3 regions of the Burkholderia sp. 22313 genome follow, and region 3 is predicted to be linked to each of the others. Evidence: predicted binding sites of a transcription regulator. Region 3 holds the regulator's gene; each other region holds the start of a gene.
What was found. Region 3 encodes FNR, which switches genes on or off when oxygen is low (the NO sensors DNR and NnrR bind a similar motif). Its sites were predicted from a motif close to TTGATNNNNATCAA; they were not measured.

Region 1 (4,607 bases), on a different contig from region 3:
AGGATCACGTGAAGCCGGCCGTCGAGGCCGAGGGGCGGCTCGCGCTGTGGCAGATCGCGATGAAGCCCGGCAAGCCGCTCGCGTTTGGTGCGGTGCGGCGCGGCGGCGAGCGTCCCGACGCGCACTTCATCGGGCTGCCTGGCAACCCCGTGTCGAGCTTCGTCACGTTCCTGCTGTTCGTGCGGCCGTTCCTGCTGCGCCTGTCCGGCGTGCGCGACGTCGCGCCGCGCGCGCTGTCGCTGCGCGCGGACTTCTCGCAGAGCAAGGGCGACCGGCGCAACGAATTCCTGCGCGCGCGCGTCAACGCGGCCGGCGGCCTCGACCTGTTCCCGAACCAGAGTTCGGCGGTGCTGACGTCGACGGTCTGGGGCGACGGCCTGATCGACAATCCGCCGCAACACGCGATCAGCGCGGGCGAGACCGTGCGTTTCATTCCGTTTTCCGAACTGCTGTCGTAACGCGACGGCTTCCCGATCTATGAAGATTCAACTGAAATTCTTTGCAAGCGTGCGCGAGGCGCTGGGCGTGTCCGACGAACGGGCCGACGTGCCGGACGGCGTGACGACCGTCGGCGACGTGCGCGCGTGGCTGCGCCTGCGCGGCGGCGCGTGGGCCGAGACGCTCGCCGAAGGGCGCGCGTTGCGCATGGCGTGCAATCACGAGATGACCGGCGCCGACACGCGGCTCACCGATGGCTGCGAGGTCGCGTTTTTTCCGCCGGTGACGGGCGGCTGAGCTTTGCATGGGACCGGAGTAAGCGCTAAAGCGCTAAGTCTGGGTCGACCGCGAAGCATGGGACCGGAGTAAGCGCTAAAGCGCTAACTCCGGTCGACAGGGGCAGACAATGGCAACAGTACGAGTCCAGACCGGCGATTTCGACCTGAACACCGAAGTCGCGGCATTGCGCGCACGCAACCCGAAGATCGGCGCGGTCGCATGTTTCGTCGGCACGGTGCGCGACCTGAACGAAGGCGATGCGGTCGCCGCGATGGAGCTCGAGCACTATCCGGGGATGACCGAGAAGGCGCTTGAGAAGATCGCCGCGGAGGCTGGCCGGCGCTGGCCGGGGATCGACGTCGCGATCGTGCATCGTGTCGGCCGGCTGCAGCCGCTCGACCAGATCGTGATGGTCGCGACGGTCGCGTCGCATCGCGGCGATGCGTTCGCGTCGTGCGAGTTCGTGATGGACTATCTGAAGACCGAGGCGCCGTTCTGGAAGAAGGAAACGACACCGGACGGCGAGCGCTGGGTCGATGCCCGCAGCACCGACGATGCGGCGCTCGCGCGCTGGGGCGTCGAATCGGGCAATACGCCGCGTTGAGCGCGGCGTGCGACGCATGCGGCGATGTGCCGCACGCGTTCGATTGTCGCGAGCGTCGGCCTGTCAGGCGTCCGGATCGGTGCTGCGCCCGATGATCTTCGTCGGAAACGGCTCGCCGCGGGCGCGGGACGGCAGCGCGTGCGGATCGTCGCCCGTGTCGCGGCGGCGTGGCGCAACCGCATCGAGCAGCGCCTGCTGCTCCGGCGGAATCTGATAATCCCAGCCGAAGCGGCTCAGCTGCAGGCTCTGCGCGATCCGCAGCGCGGGCTCCATGAAGCGGATGGCCGCAGGCGGTGTGTAGCGCCCCTCGACGGTCTTCAGGAACAGCGCCAGCCAGCGGCTGAAATGCGCGGGCTCGACGCCTTCGAGCGGCTGGTGTGCCTGCTGCACGTTGCCGCGATAGCCCTTGGTGCCGAGCACGAGGCTCGACCAGAAGCTGACCATCTTCGGCAGATGGTCGTCCCAGCGGCCTTCGAGCTTCGCATCGAACACGGGCCCGAGCAGCGGATCGGCGCGTACGCGGTCGTAGAACGCATACACGAGGTCGCGAATGTTGTCCTCGGTCGGTTCGTCGTCGCGTGGGCGGGCCGGGGCGGTATCGGGCGAGGCGGGCAGGGCGGTCATGGCAAAAAGGGCCGGAAAATCGAGGCGTGGGCGGGACGTTGGCCGCACATCGGCAGACCGGTTGCGCGGGCAGTGCGCAGGACGCCGACAGAATTTTGACGCAAAATAGCGTCCACCGATGCCTGAGAAATGTGTGGATGCCATGCATCTTATTGCGTGCAGGCCGTGCCGGCAACCCGGTGCCGCCAGGCATCCCCGCCAGCCGGCCCGGCGCGCGCTCCGATCGACCCGGTCAGCATCATCGGGGCACGATCGATAATTTTCCGTATTCGCTCATGAGACTCACCGACTACACCGACTACTCGCTGCGCGTCATGCTGTATCTCGCCGTGCGCGGCGAGGGGCTCGCGACGATCCAGGAGATCTCGGACGCCTACGGCATCTCGAAGAACCATCTGATGAAGGTCGTCCAGCAGCTCGGCGAGCTCGGCTGGGTCGACACCGTTCGCGGCCGCAACGGCGGGCTGCGGCTGTTTCCCGACTCGCTGAAGCTGACGGTCGGCCAGGTGGTGCGCGCGACCGAGAGCGACTTCGCGCTGGTCGGCTGCTTTGCGGCCGACGGCGGCGAGCCGCGCGGCTGCGTGATCGAGCCGCAGTGTCGCCTGAAGGGCGTGCTGGCGGCCGCGCGCGACGCGTTCTTCGCCGAACTCGACCGTCATACGATCGGCGAACTGGCCGCGCCCGCGTCGCCGCTCGCCACGCTGCTGGGCCTTCGCCCGATCGCGCTCGTGCGTGCCGAGCCAGCCGGGGATGAAGCAGCGGCGTCCGCCGAAGCGCCGTCGAAGGCCGGCTGACACGCCGGTGCCGCACGCCGTCATCCGGCTGCAGCGCGCCCGCGGGCCGCTGTCTCGACGCATCCCGATTTTTGCGCTGAATCAACCCGAATTTCGCTTGAAACCCGCATAAGCATCCTCATCTTGGTGTTAATCGAAAATTGGAGGTCTCGACAAAATGAGAATCGACAAGCTCACCACCAAGTTCCAGGAAGCACTCGCGGACGCGCAAAGCCTTGCGGCAGGCCGCGACAATCAATACATCGAACCCGTTCACGTGCTGGCGGCGCTGGTCGCGCAGCACGACGGCTCCGCTCGCTCGCTGATGTCGCGTGCCGGCGTTCACGTGCAGGCGCTGCAAGGCGCGCTGAACGAGGCCATCTCGCGCCTGCCGCAAGTGACGGGCACGGGCGGCGACATCCAGATCGGCCGTGAACTGGCCGGGCTGCTGAACCAGGCCGACAAGGAAGCGCAGAAGCTCAACGACACGTTCATCGCGAGCGAGATGTTCCTGCTCGCCGTGTCCGACGACAAGGGCGACGCCGGCAAGCTCGCGCGCCAGCACGGCCTCACGCGCAAGGCGCTCGAAGCCGCGATCGCCGCGGTGCGCGGTGGCTCGCAGGTGCACAGCCAGGACGCCGAAAGCCAGCGCGAGGCGCTGAAGAAATACACGGTCGACCTGACCGAGCGCGCCCGCGCGGGCAAGCTCGACCCGGTGATCGGCCGCGACGACGAAATCCGCCGCTCGATCCAGATCCTGCAGCGCCGCACCAAGAACAACCCGGTGCTGATCGGCGAGCCGGGCGTCGGCAAGACGGCGATCGTCGAAGGGCTCGCGCAGCGGATCGTCAACGGCGAAGTGCCCGAGACGCTGAAGGGCAAGCGCGTGCTGTCGCTCGACATGGCCGCGCTGCTCGCCGGCGCGAAGTATCGCGGCGAGTTCGAGGAGCGCCTGAAGGCGGTGCTCAACGACATCGCGAAGGACGAAGGCCAGACGATCGTCTTCATCGACGAAATCCACACGATGGTCGGTGCCGGCAAGGCCGAAGGCGCGATGGACGCGGGCAACATGCTGAAGCCGGCGCTGTCGCGCGGCGAGCTGCACTGCATCGGCGCGACCACGCTCGACGAATACCGCAAGTACATCGAGAAGGATGCCGCGCTCGAGCGCCGCTTCCAGAAGGTGCTCGTCGACGAGCCGAGCGTCGAGGCGACGATCGCGATCCTGCGCGGGCTGCAGGAGAAGTACGAACTGCACCACGGCGTCGACATCACCGACCCGGCGATCGTCTCCGCGGCCGAGTTGTCGCATCGCTACATCACCGACCGGTTCCTGCCGGACAAGGCGATCGACCTGATCGACGAGGCCGCATCGAAGATCAAGATGGAAATCGATTCGAAGCCCGAAGAGATGGACAAGCTCGACCGCCGGCTGATCCAGCTGAAGATCGAGCGCGAAGCCGTGAAGAAGGAGCAGGACGAAGCGTCGCAGAAGCGCCTGCAACTGATCGAGGAAGAGATCGATCGTCTCGGCCGCGAGTATGCGGACCTGGAAGAGATCTGGACCGCCGAGAAGGCCGCGGTGCAGGGCAGCGCGCAGCTCAAGGAAGAGATCGAGAAGGTGCGCGCCGACATCGCGCGTCTGCAGCGCGAAGGCAAGCTGGAGAAGGTCGCCGAGCTGCAGTACGGCAAGCTGCCGCAGCTCGAGTCGCAACTGAAGCAGGTCACGCAGGCTGAAGAGCAGGAGCAGCACAACCCGACGCGTCCGCGCCTGCTGCGCACGCAGGTCGGTGCGGAAGAAATCGCGGAAGTCGTGTCGCGCGCCACCGGGATTCCCGTGTCGCGGATGATGCAGGGCGAACGCGAGAAGCTGCTGCACATCGAGGAAA
Region 2 (4,607 bases), on a different contig from region 3:
CGGCGGAACTGCACGCGACGCACCCAGCGGTACAGCACGAACGTGATGAAGATCGCGAGGAATGCGTCGAGGATCGTGCCACCGCTCGCGCGCACCCACAGCACGAACTGGACGATCTGGTCGTGCACGGCCGCGCCGCCGATGAGCCAGACTGCGGCCCACAACGACGCGCCGGCCAGATCCCAGAACAGGAACACGCCGACGCCGATCGCGGTCGTGCCGAGCAGCGGTGCCGACACGAGGCCGAGGCCCGGCAGGAACTTGGAGAGCACGAGCAGCGGCGCGCCGAATCTTTCGAACACGTTACGCGCGAAGCGCAGCGTCGTGTCGAGCGACAGCGAGAAACGCACAAGCCCGTTCAGCAGGCGCCGGCCGCGCGTGCGGCCCATGAAGAACCACAGCGAATCGGCGAGCATCGTCGCGCCGATCGCCGCCGCGAACATGCTCGCCCACGACGCCTGCCCCATCGCCGCCATCGTACCGCCGAGAATCAGCATCGGGACGGCCGGCACCGGCACGCCGAGCTGCGTGATCAGCACGCTCGCGAACACGGCCCACGGGCCGAGCGACGAAGGAATCGCAATGGGAAAGTGCCACACGGCGGCGCTCCTGGAAGACATGCGGACCGTGCGACGGGGGCGGCCGTCGATACGGCTGGCAGCGACCGTCGCGGCACGTCCGCGGCCGATCCTGCACCACCGTGCATTCTAAACGGGTTTGCGCGACGCCGCGCGGAACAGCCGCTGTCGACGGGTGCGTCGGCGGCCGGCCTGGCCGCCGCCGGCACACTCAGTCGCCGACGCTCGGCGCGAGCCGTGCGACGTATTCCGCGTACGCGGGGAACGCGGCGGCGAGCGTGGTCGCGTCCGCGAGTTCGAACTCCGAGAACTCGAAACCCGGCGCGACCGTGCAGCCGACGAGCGCGACATCCTCCGGCGCGGCGCAGCGTGCGCCGAACCAGCGCCCGGCCGGCACGACCGCCTGGAACACGGTGCCCGGATGCGTGAGCGGATTGCCGAGCCGGTGGATCGTGAGGCCGTCGTGCTCGTCGAGCACCCACACTTCGAGCGGATCGCCCGCGTAGAAATGCCAGACCTCGTCGGAACGGATCCGGTGCCAGGACGAATACGCGCCGTCGCACAACAGGTAGTAGATCGCCGTCGACGCCGCGCGTGGCGCACCGTCGGCCGGCCGCACGACCGAATCGGCCGCGCGGTAGGTTTCCCGGAAATAGCCGCCCTCGGGATGCGGCTGCAGGTTGAACTGGTGAATCAGGTCGGCGGCGGAGATCGGCATGGCGGATGACGTCGGTAAAGTAGGAAACCGGACACGCGACGCACGGCCAGGGCCGATCGAGGAGGCGATCGGCCGCCGTCGCGTGCCGCTGCGTCGATCGCCGCGGCCATGCACGCGGCGACCGGATCGCGCGCGGAACGCGGCGCGCGACGATGAAGCGAACACCGGCCGATGCTGCCAGAAGTGCGGGCCACGATGCAACCGGCGCGGCCCGACAGCGCACTCGCCGCTCGGCGTGCGGAGCGTCCATCCCCGTGCGTGCCGGATACATGACGGCATACGACCGCACACGATGTCACGCCGGCATCCGCCGGCTCCGCGCGGCAACCCGCGCCCGCCACCACGCGCGCATCCGTGCCGCCCGGCACCCGTCACGCGCTTGCCGCGGCTGCCGGTTCGTCGTGCCGCACCAGCAGCACGGGCCGGTCGGCCGCGCGCAGCAGCGATTCCGCCACACTGCCGAGCAGCAGCCGGCGCAGCCCGTGCCGCCCGCTCGTCCCCATCACGATCAGGTCGGCACCGGCCTCGGCGGCCGTGCGCATCAGCACCGCGGCGATGTCTTCGCCGTACGCGTCGAGCGCGCGCACGGTGCCCGGCACATGCTGCTGCGCGAGCACCGCCTTCGCCTCGTCGAGCACGGGCGTCACCGCATCGACGGCGGCCGCGTCGTCGTCGCGTTGGGCCGCGAAGCCCGCATCGACGTCGACGAGCTGCGGCCGATGCTCGACGACATACGCGCACGTCACCTCGCCGCCGGATACCGCCGCGATCCGGATCGCCTCGTTCAGCGCGAGACGCGCGCTCGGGCTGCCGTCGAGCCCGACGAAAATCCGCTTGTACATGGTCCTCCCTCCGACCGGGCACGCGTCGCGCATCGCGCAACGGCGGCCCGTCACTGCGAACCGGCCCGATGCCGGCTCGCCTGCCGAACAGTCTGCCCCACGTGCCGACGCGCCGGTTGATGCGCGTCAATCGCGGCCGGGACGCCCGCTGCACCGCCCGGCTATCGCATTTTTAGCTGACCCTATTACAAAAAACGCCTAAAGCGCGCACAATTTCGTCCTTAAAGCAGACGTGACGTCGCACGCGGCCGGTGCGAGTTTTTCCCGGTTTTGCCGCGCTGCCCGAGTGCCGCGGGCGGCCCCGACACCAGAATGGCCATCGAATGACCGCAAGTGGAACCCTGCCGCGTGACGCCCGAGGGCCCACGCGCTTCCAGACCATGTTACGCCAGCCGCTCGCGGCCGGCGTCGTTGCGCTGTTCGCCGGCGCGGCGCTGTCGCTCGGCGTCGCGCTGCTGGTGCGCGAGCAGTGGCAAGGCGCCGTCCATACGCGCTTCGAACGCCGCACGGCGCACGTGACCGCGATGCTGCGCCACGAACTGCAGTCCGGCGTCGCCGTGCTCGAAAGCGCGCGCGGCGCGTACGATCTCGCGCCGCAGATGACGCCCGACCAATGGCGCCGGTATGCCGACACGCTCGATCTCGACAGCGGATATTCGCCGGTCCGGCAGATCGGCTATGCGCCGTTGTCGCCGGCCGCGCGCAGCGCCCTCGCGGGCAAGGCGCCGATGCCGGCCGGCCCGTTGGCCGTTGCCACGCACAGCGCCCCCATGTCGAGCTCGGTCATCGTCCGCTTCGGCGCGTCGGACGCCGCACCGCTCGCGCGTGCGCTGCGCACCGGCGATGTCGCGCTCGGCATCCACCCGGCCGACGGCGATACGTCCCGCGACACGCGCACCCTCACGCTGTTCCTGCCCGCGACGGCCTCGCCGCGCGCGGCCGTCGCGCCATCCGGCCCGCACGAGCCCCGCGCCGATGGCGTGCTGTTCGCCGAAGTGAGTCCGACTCACCTGGTCGAGCGCGCGCTCGACGCGGAACGCGGGCTCGATCTGCGGATGAGCGCCGGTGACGATCCGCACCCTTTCGCGAGCGCCGAGACGACGACTGACGAAGCCTCGATGTCGCCCGACCTGATGCGGCGCACCGAGCAGCTGAATTTCGGCGGCACGGTGCTGACGCTCGCCTATTCCGCGGACGGCCGGCCGAGCGCGACCGGCGCACAGCGCGCGGCCGGCACGGTGCTCGCCGCCGGGCTGATCGCGTCGTTCGGGTTCGCGGCGCTCATCCATGCGCTGCTGCGCGGCCGCGCCGGCGGTGCCGACCCCGGCGCCAGCAGCCGCGGCATCCTCAACGAGGCGCGGATGATGGGCATCATCCGCTCGTCGATGGAAGCGATCATCACGATCGACGAAAAGCAGACGGTCGTGATCTTCAACCCGATGGCCGAACAGGTGTTCGGCGTGTCGGCGATGGAGGCGATCGGCGCGCCGCTGTCGCGTTTCATCCCCGAGCGGTTTCGCGCCGCCCATACGAAGCACGTCGACCAGTTCGGCGTGACGGGGGTATCCGAGCGCCAGATGGGCCGCCAGCGCGTGCTGTTCGGGCTGCGCGGCAACGGCGAGGAGTTCCCGATCGAGGCATCGATCTCGCAGATCCGCGATGCGTCGGGCAAGCTCTATACGGTGATGCTGCGCGACATCACCGAGCGGCAGCGCGCCGAGCATGCGCTGACGCAGTCGCGCGAGGAGCTGCGCGAACTGTCGGCGAACCTGCAGAACGTGCGCGAAGAAGAAAAGACCCGCATCGCGCGCGAACTGCACGACGATCTCGGCCAGCAGCTCACCGCGCTGAAGATGGACCTGTCGGTGGTCGAGCAGCAGTTGCGCGCGCCCGGCCATGCGCGCCCCGACGACGACGTGCTGTCGCACCTGCAGGGCATGCGCCGCCTGATCGATGCGACCGTCGCGTCGGTGCGGCGCATCGCAGCCGACCTGCGCCCGGTGATGCTCGACGATCTCGGCCTCGTGCCCGCGATCGAGTGGCTCGCGAACGACTTCACGAACCGCTACGGCATCGACGTCGAACGCCACATCGAAACGGGCGGCCTCACGTTCACCAGCGCGGGGGCGACCACGCTGTTCCGGATCGTCCAGGAAGCGCTGACGAACGTCGCGCGCCACGCGGATGCGACGCGCGTCGCGCTGCGGCTCGACATCGAGGAAGGCTGCTGCGTGTTGCGCGTCGCGGACAACGGCCGCGGTGCGGCGCCGGGCGGCCCCGCCCACGAAGACAAATCGTTCGGCCTGATCGGCATTCGCGAACGCGCACACATGCTCGGCGGCAGCGTGACGATCGATACCGCGCTCGCGCGCGGCTTCTCGATCACCGTCGCGTTCCCGCTCGGCACCGTTCAACAGGAAACCACCCTCACATGATCAAGGTGCTCATCGCCGACGACCATACGCTCGT
Region 3 (4,607 bases):
CGCGCCGCTGTAGTTCGACGCGCCGATGATGCGCACCTTGCCCGCGTCGATCAGCGTCTGGTACGCGCCGAGCGTTGCTTCGAGCGGGGCCGTGTCGGCGAGATCGCGGTGCGAGAAATACAGGTCGATGTAGTCGGTCTGCAGGCGGCGCAGCGAATCGTCGACGGCCTTCAGGATGTTGTCCCTGGTCAGGCCGGCGCGTGCCTCGAGCAGGCCGACCTTGGTCGCGATCACGACCTGGTCGCGCTTGCCGGAGCGCTTGAGCCACTTGCCGATGATCGTTTCCGATTCGCCGCCGTGGTTGCCGGGCGCCCAGGCCGAGTAGACGTCGGCCGTGTCGATGAAGTTGATGCCGGTGTCGGCGAGCGCGTCGAGCAGCGCAAACGATGCGTTCTCGTCGACGGTCCAGCCGAAGACGTTGCCGCCGAAGGCGAGCGGTGAAACCTGGATGTCCGACGTGCCGAGGGTGCGTAGTGTCATGTTGCTCTCCGATATCTGCGAGATGAAGGGATCGAACGACAGGATGGGCCGGAATGAATGCGACGGGACGGCGGACGGGCGAAGCACGTGCGCCGTTGTCGCGGGACGCTGAAACATTCTCGCCCATCGGCTGGAATCGTGCAGCGGGCACACAGCCGCGAATGCGGCGAAATGGCGGCGGATAGCGGATGCATCGTCCGTTATCGAATGATTCGTGCTGTCGGATTGGATGCGGAGCCGAATTTTGCGATGCCGGTGCGCGAGGGGACGCGAATGGAAGCGCCGGCGATTCCGGCGCCGGAACGAAAAACGGGCGGCATGCTGCCGCCCGTGATCGATCGGTGACGCAACGCGTTATCGCAACTGCACGGCCGCCAGAAACAGCACCATGCTGCCGATCGCGCCATCCAGCACGCGCCACGCAACGGCCTTGCGGAACCACGGCGCGAGCAGTCGCGCACCGTATCCGAGCCCGAGGAACCACACGACGCTGACCGACATCGCGCCGATCGCGAACGCGACGCGTGTGCCTTCCGGCTCGCGTGCGCCGGCCGTGCCGATCAGCAGGAACGTATCGAGATACACGTGCGGGTTGAGCCACGTGAACGCGAGCGTCATCAGCACGATCGCGGCCGCACTTTGCGGCGGCGGTGCGACCGTGTCGCCACGCACGTCGAGCGTGTCGTGCCCCGGCTTGAACGCGCGGCGCAGCGCATTGATGCCGAACCATGCGAGATACGCGAGGCCGACGTACAGCACCACGTGGACGAAGGTCGGATAGCGCTCGACGAGTACCGATGCGCCGCCGACGCCGGCGCCGATCAGGATCATGTCGGACAGCGCGCACAGCAGCACGATCTTGCCGACATGCGCGCGCATGATGCCTTGCCGGAGCACGAACGCGTTCTGCGCGCCGATGGTGACGATGAGCGATCCGCACAGGGCGGCGCCGTGGGAAAAAGCGATCCAGTTCATGATGGGAGACGAGAAGCAGTAGACGGGTGAATCGGTTAGCGCTAGTCTGCGGGCAGCCATGACATAAGAGAAGCTAATTCACCTAATGCGGATTAAGGAAATCTAATGCTCGACTACGCGTTGCTCGACGCCCTCGCAGCCGTGATCCGGCACGGCTCGTTCGAACGGGCGGCCAAGGAGCTGAACGTCACGCCGTCGGCGGTATCGCAACGCGTGAAGCTGCTGGAGGAGCGCGTCGGCAGTGTGCTCGTCAAGCGCGGCCAGCCGTGCGTCGCGACGACGTCGGGCGCGCTGCTGTGCCGCCATACGGAGCGCGTGCAGCTGCTCGAGGCCGAGCTGGGCGGCCGGATGCCCGCATTGCCGGGCCAGATCGCGAGTGCGTGGCCGACGTTGCGCGTGGCCGTCAACGATGACAGCGTCGCGACCTGGTTCATCGACGCGGTCGGGCCGTTCTGCACCGAGCGCGAGACCCTGCTCGACCTCGTGATCGACGACCAGGACTACACGGCCGCGCGCATTCGCGACGGCAGCGTGCAGGGCGCGGTGACCGCGCAGGCCGAGCCGATCCAGGGATGCCGGTCGACGCGGCTCGGGCGCATCCGCTATCGCGCGGTGTGTTCGCCGGCGTTTTACGCGCGCTATTTCAGCGCGGGCATCACGCGCGATGCGCTGCGCCGCGCGCCGTGCGTCATGTTCAACCCGAAGGACGGTTTGCAGGCGCGTTTCATCCGGCGCGTGACGCGCGCGGATCTCGATCCGCCGCAACACTGGATCCCGCACGTCGCGGGCTATCTGCGCGCATGCGAAACGGGGCTGGGATGGGGGATGTGCCCGGACCGGATGGTCGATCGCCAACTGGCGGCGGGCGAGCTCGTCGACATGTCGCGCGGGCGGACCGTCGACATCGAGCTTTACTGGCAGAGCTGGCGCCTGTCGATCGGCTGGCTCGACGATTTCAGCGTGGCGCTCAAGGCGCGCGCGGCGCTGTTCCTCGACTGATCGGGGCGGAAGGCGCCGTAGAGGCGGGCGTGGCGGGTGGCGGCGCGCGGGGTCAGACGTGGTGCAGGCCGTCGAAGTCGACGATCTGCACGAGGCGGCCCTGCATTTCGATCAGGCCGCGCTTCTGGAACTTCGACAACGTGCGGCTGACCGTTTCGAGCGTCATGCCGAGATAGCTGCCGATGTCTTCGCGCGTCATCCGCAGGTTGAATTCCGACGGCGAGTAGCCGCGCTTCAGGTAACGCGACGACACGTCGAGCAGGAATGCGGCGACCCGTTCTTCCGCGTTCAGCGAACCGAGCAGCATGGTTTGCGACGTTTCGCGCACGATCTGCTCGCTCATCAGCTTGTGCATGCGCAGCTGCATCGTGCCGGCCTCCGAACACAGCGACTTGAGCGCGCTGTACGGAATCACGCAGACGGAGCTGTCTTCCAGCGCGACCGCGGTGCGCGGGTGCGTGTCGTCGCAGATGCCGTCGAGGCCGAGCGCTTCGCCCGCGAGGTGGAGGCCCGTGACCTGCTCGCGGCCGTCGTGGCGCGTGGCGACGGTTTTCAGCGAACCCGAGCGCACCGCGTACAGGTTGTCGAACATGTCGCCTTCGCGGAACAGCGCTTCGCCGCGCTTGACCGGGCGCGCCGCGCAGATGACCGATTCGAGGCGGCTGAGTGCTTCGGGCGCGAGGCCCTGCGGCATGCACAGGTGCCGCATGGCGCACGACGAGCAGTGCGGGGCCTGGCGGGAGGCCCAGCTGCCTGCATGGGGCTGGGCGGCGGGACGTGTGGCGACGGGCGTCAGCATGATCGTTTACTCCGGCGTTGAATCGACGAAATCATTGTCCCACCGCAAGTTGCGGCTGTCGGGTGACAAAACGTCGCGACCGTGCGCGCATGCCGCGTGGCGTCGCAGCGGCAGGCGTGCATGCGCGCAGTTTGCCTGCGCGGCTGCAACGCGCGCGCCGGCCCGCTCAGCCTTCCTGCTCGTCTTCGTCCGTGTGCGCGGCGGCCGGGATCAGCAGCACCGGCAGCGTCGCATGCCGCACGCACTGTTCGGCGATGCTGCCGAGCACGAGGCGGCGGAACCCGCGACGGCCGTGCGTGCCGAGCACCAGCAGATCGGCGCCGAACGCCTTCGCGCCGTCGAGGATCAGCGTCGATACGTCGTTGAGCGACGACGCCTCGTTCATCTGCGTTTCGCCCTTCACGCCGGCAGCCTGCATCCGCTTCGTGAAATCCGCCGCGAGCGCGGTGCCCTGCGCGATGAGCTGGTCGCGCAGCACGGACGGATCGTAGCCCGGCACGTTGTAATAGATCGCGGCGTTCTCGACGACGTAGAACGGTTGCAGTTCGGCACCGTGCTGCTTCGCGAGCGCGAGTGCGGCATCGAACGCGTGGCGGGACGTGTCGCTGCCGTCGATGGCAACCAGAATGCGCTTGTACATAGTGTCTCCGAGTGGCGGGTTGAGCGGAAGTCGGCGCAATGGCCGAACGGGCCGTGCGTTGCTGCGAGGCAGGGTAAACCAACGGCCGGGACTTTGCAGCGACGTCGCGGTCATCGCGATCGTCGCGCCGCGGCGGCGGGGCCGGCGTACCGCGATGGCGGCCCATGCGCGCGCCGCATGCTGCACTGCGTGATGCGCGCGGCGAAGCGCGAAGCGCATCGTGACCGCAGCCGCCGCGCGGACGATGAATCGCGACGCCTGCTCGCGCGAAGACAGCACGTGAGCGCCGTGCGGACACGCCATCGTCACTGAATACGGTTGCGCGGGCATCGTGTGACGGCAAGCCGCGAAAGGCCGGCACCTCGATCCGCCACCGTCGATCGCCGGTCGCGCTTCGATTCGCCAATCGAACGATCGATTCAAACGGCGCGCACGCTACCTCGGCACCGCCGTCAGTTCGATCACCCGTTCCGGCCGGCGTCCGTGACCGGGCCAGTACGTGCTGCCGTACATGCGATGAACGGGGCCGAACGCGGCGTCGGCGGCCTGCGACGGCGCGGCGAAGCCCTTCTCGATCACCGCGTAGCCAGCCCGCAGCGCGAAGGCCGGATGGTTGCCGCCCGGCCGGCTGTCGAACCCGGCGAAGCCGTCGCCGGCTTCCGGCATCGCGTTGACGAGCGATGCGTTGCTGCGCGTGATCTGGTCGGGCGAGAA

Region 1: a site for FNR is predicted at 2,811-2,824, ahead of clpB (ATP-dependent chaperone ClpB). Genes of this name have one in related genera too.
Region 2: a site for FNR is predicted at 2,255-2,268, ahead of ACTJKF_RS04520 (universal stress protein). Genes of this name have one in related genera too.

The regions. Positions count from the first base shown of each region.
Region 1 is NZ_JBQEON010000006.1:64,628-69,234, reverse strand. It holds gene ACTJKF_RS07280 (molybdopterin molybdotransferase MoeA) at 1-458, shown strand, start outside; gene moaD (molybdopterin converting factor subunit 1) at 478-735, shown strand; gene ACTJKF_RS07270 (molybdenum cofactor biosynthesis protein MoaE) at 845-1,321, shown strand; gene ACTJKF_RS07265 (group III truncated hemoglobin) at 1,385-1,945, opposite strand; gene ACTJKF_RS07260 (Rrf2 family transcriptional regulator) at 2,221-2,739, shown strand; gene clpB (ATP-dependent chaperone ClpB) at 2,897-4,607, shown strand, end outside.
Region 2 is NZ_JBQEON010000003.1:251,963-256,569, reverse strand. It holds gene ACTJKF_RS04530 (DedA family protein/thiosulfate sulfurtransferase GlpE) at 1-599, opposite strand, end outside; gene ACTJKF_RS04525 (cupin domain-containing protein) at 790-1,296, opposite strand; gene ACTJKF_RS04520 (universal stress protein) at 1,668-2,138, opposite strand; gene ACTJKF_RS04515 (PAS domain S-box protein) at 2,462-4,573, shown strand; gene ACTJKF_RS04510 (response regulator) at 4,570-4,607, shown strand, end outside.
Region 3 is NZ_JBQEON010000035.1:27,252-31,858, forward strand. It holds gene ACTJKF_RS24990 (aldo/keto reductase) at 1-480, opposite strand, end outside; gene ACTJKF_RS24995 (hypothetical protein) at 619-825, shown strand; gene ACTJKF_RS25000 (LysE/ArgO family amino acid transporter) at 835-1,455, opposite strand; gene ACTJKF_RS25005 (LysR family transcriptional regulator ArgP) at 1,561-2,454, shown strand; gene fnr (fumarate/nitrate reduction transcriptional regulator Fnr) at 2,507-3,253, opposite strand; gene ACTJKF_RS25015 (universal stress protein) at 3,420-3,893, opposite strand; gene ACTJKF_RS25020 (DUF3005 domain-containing protein) at 4,329-4,607, opposite strand, start outside.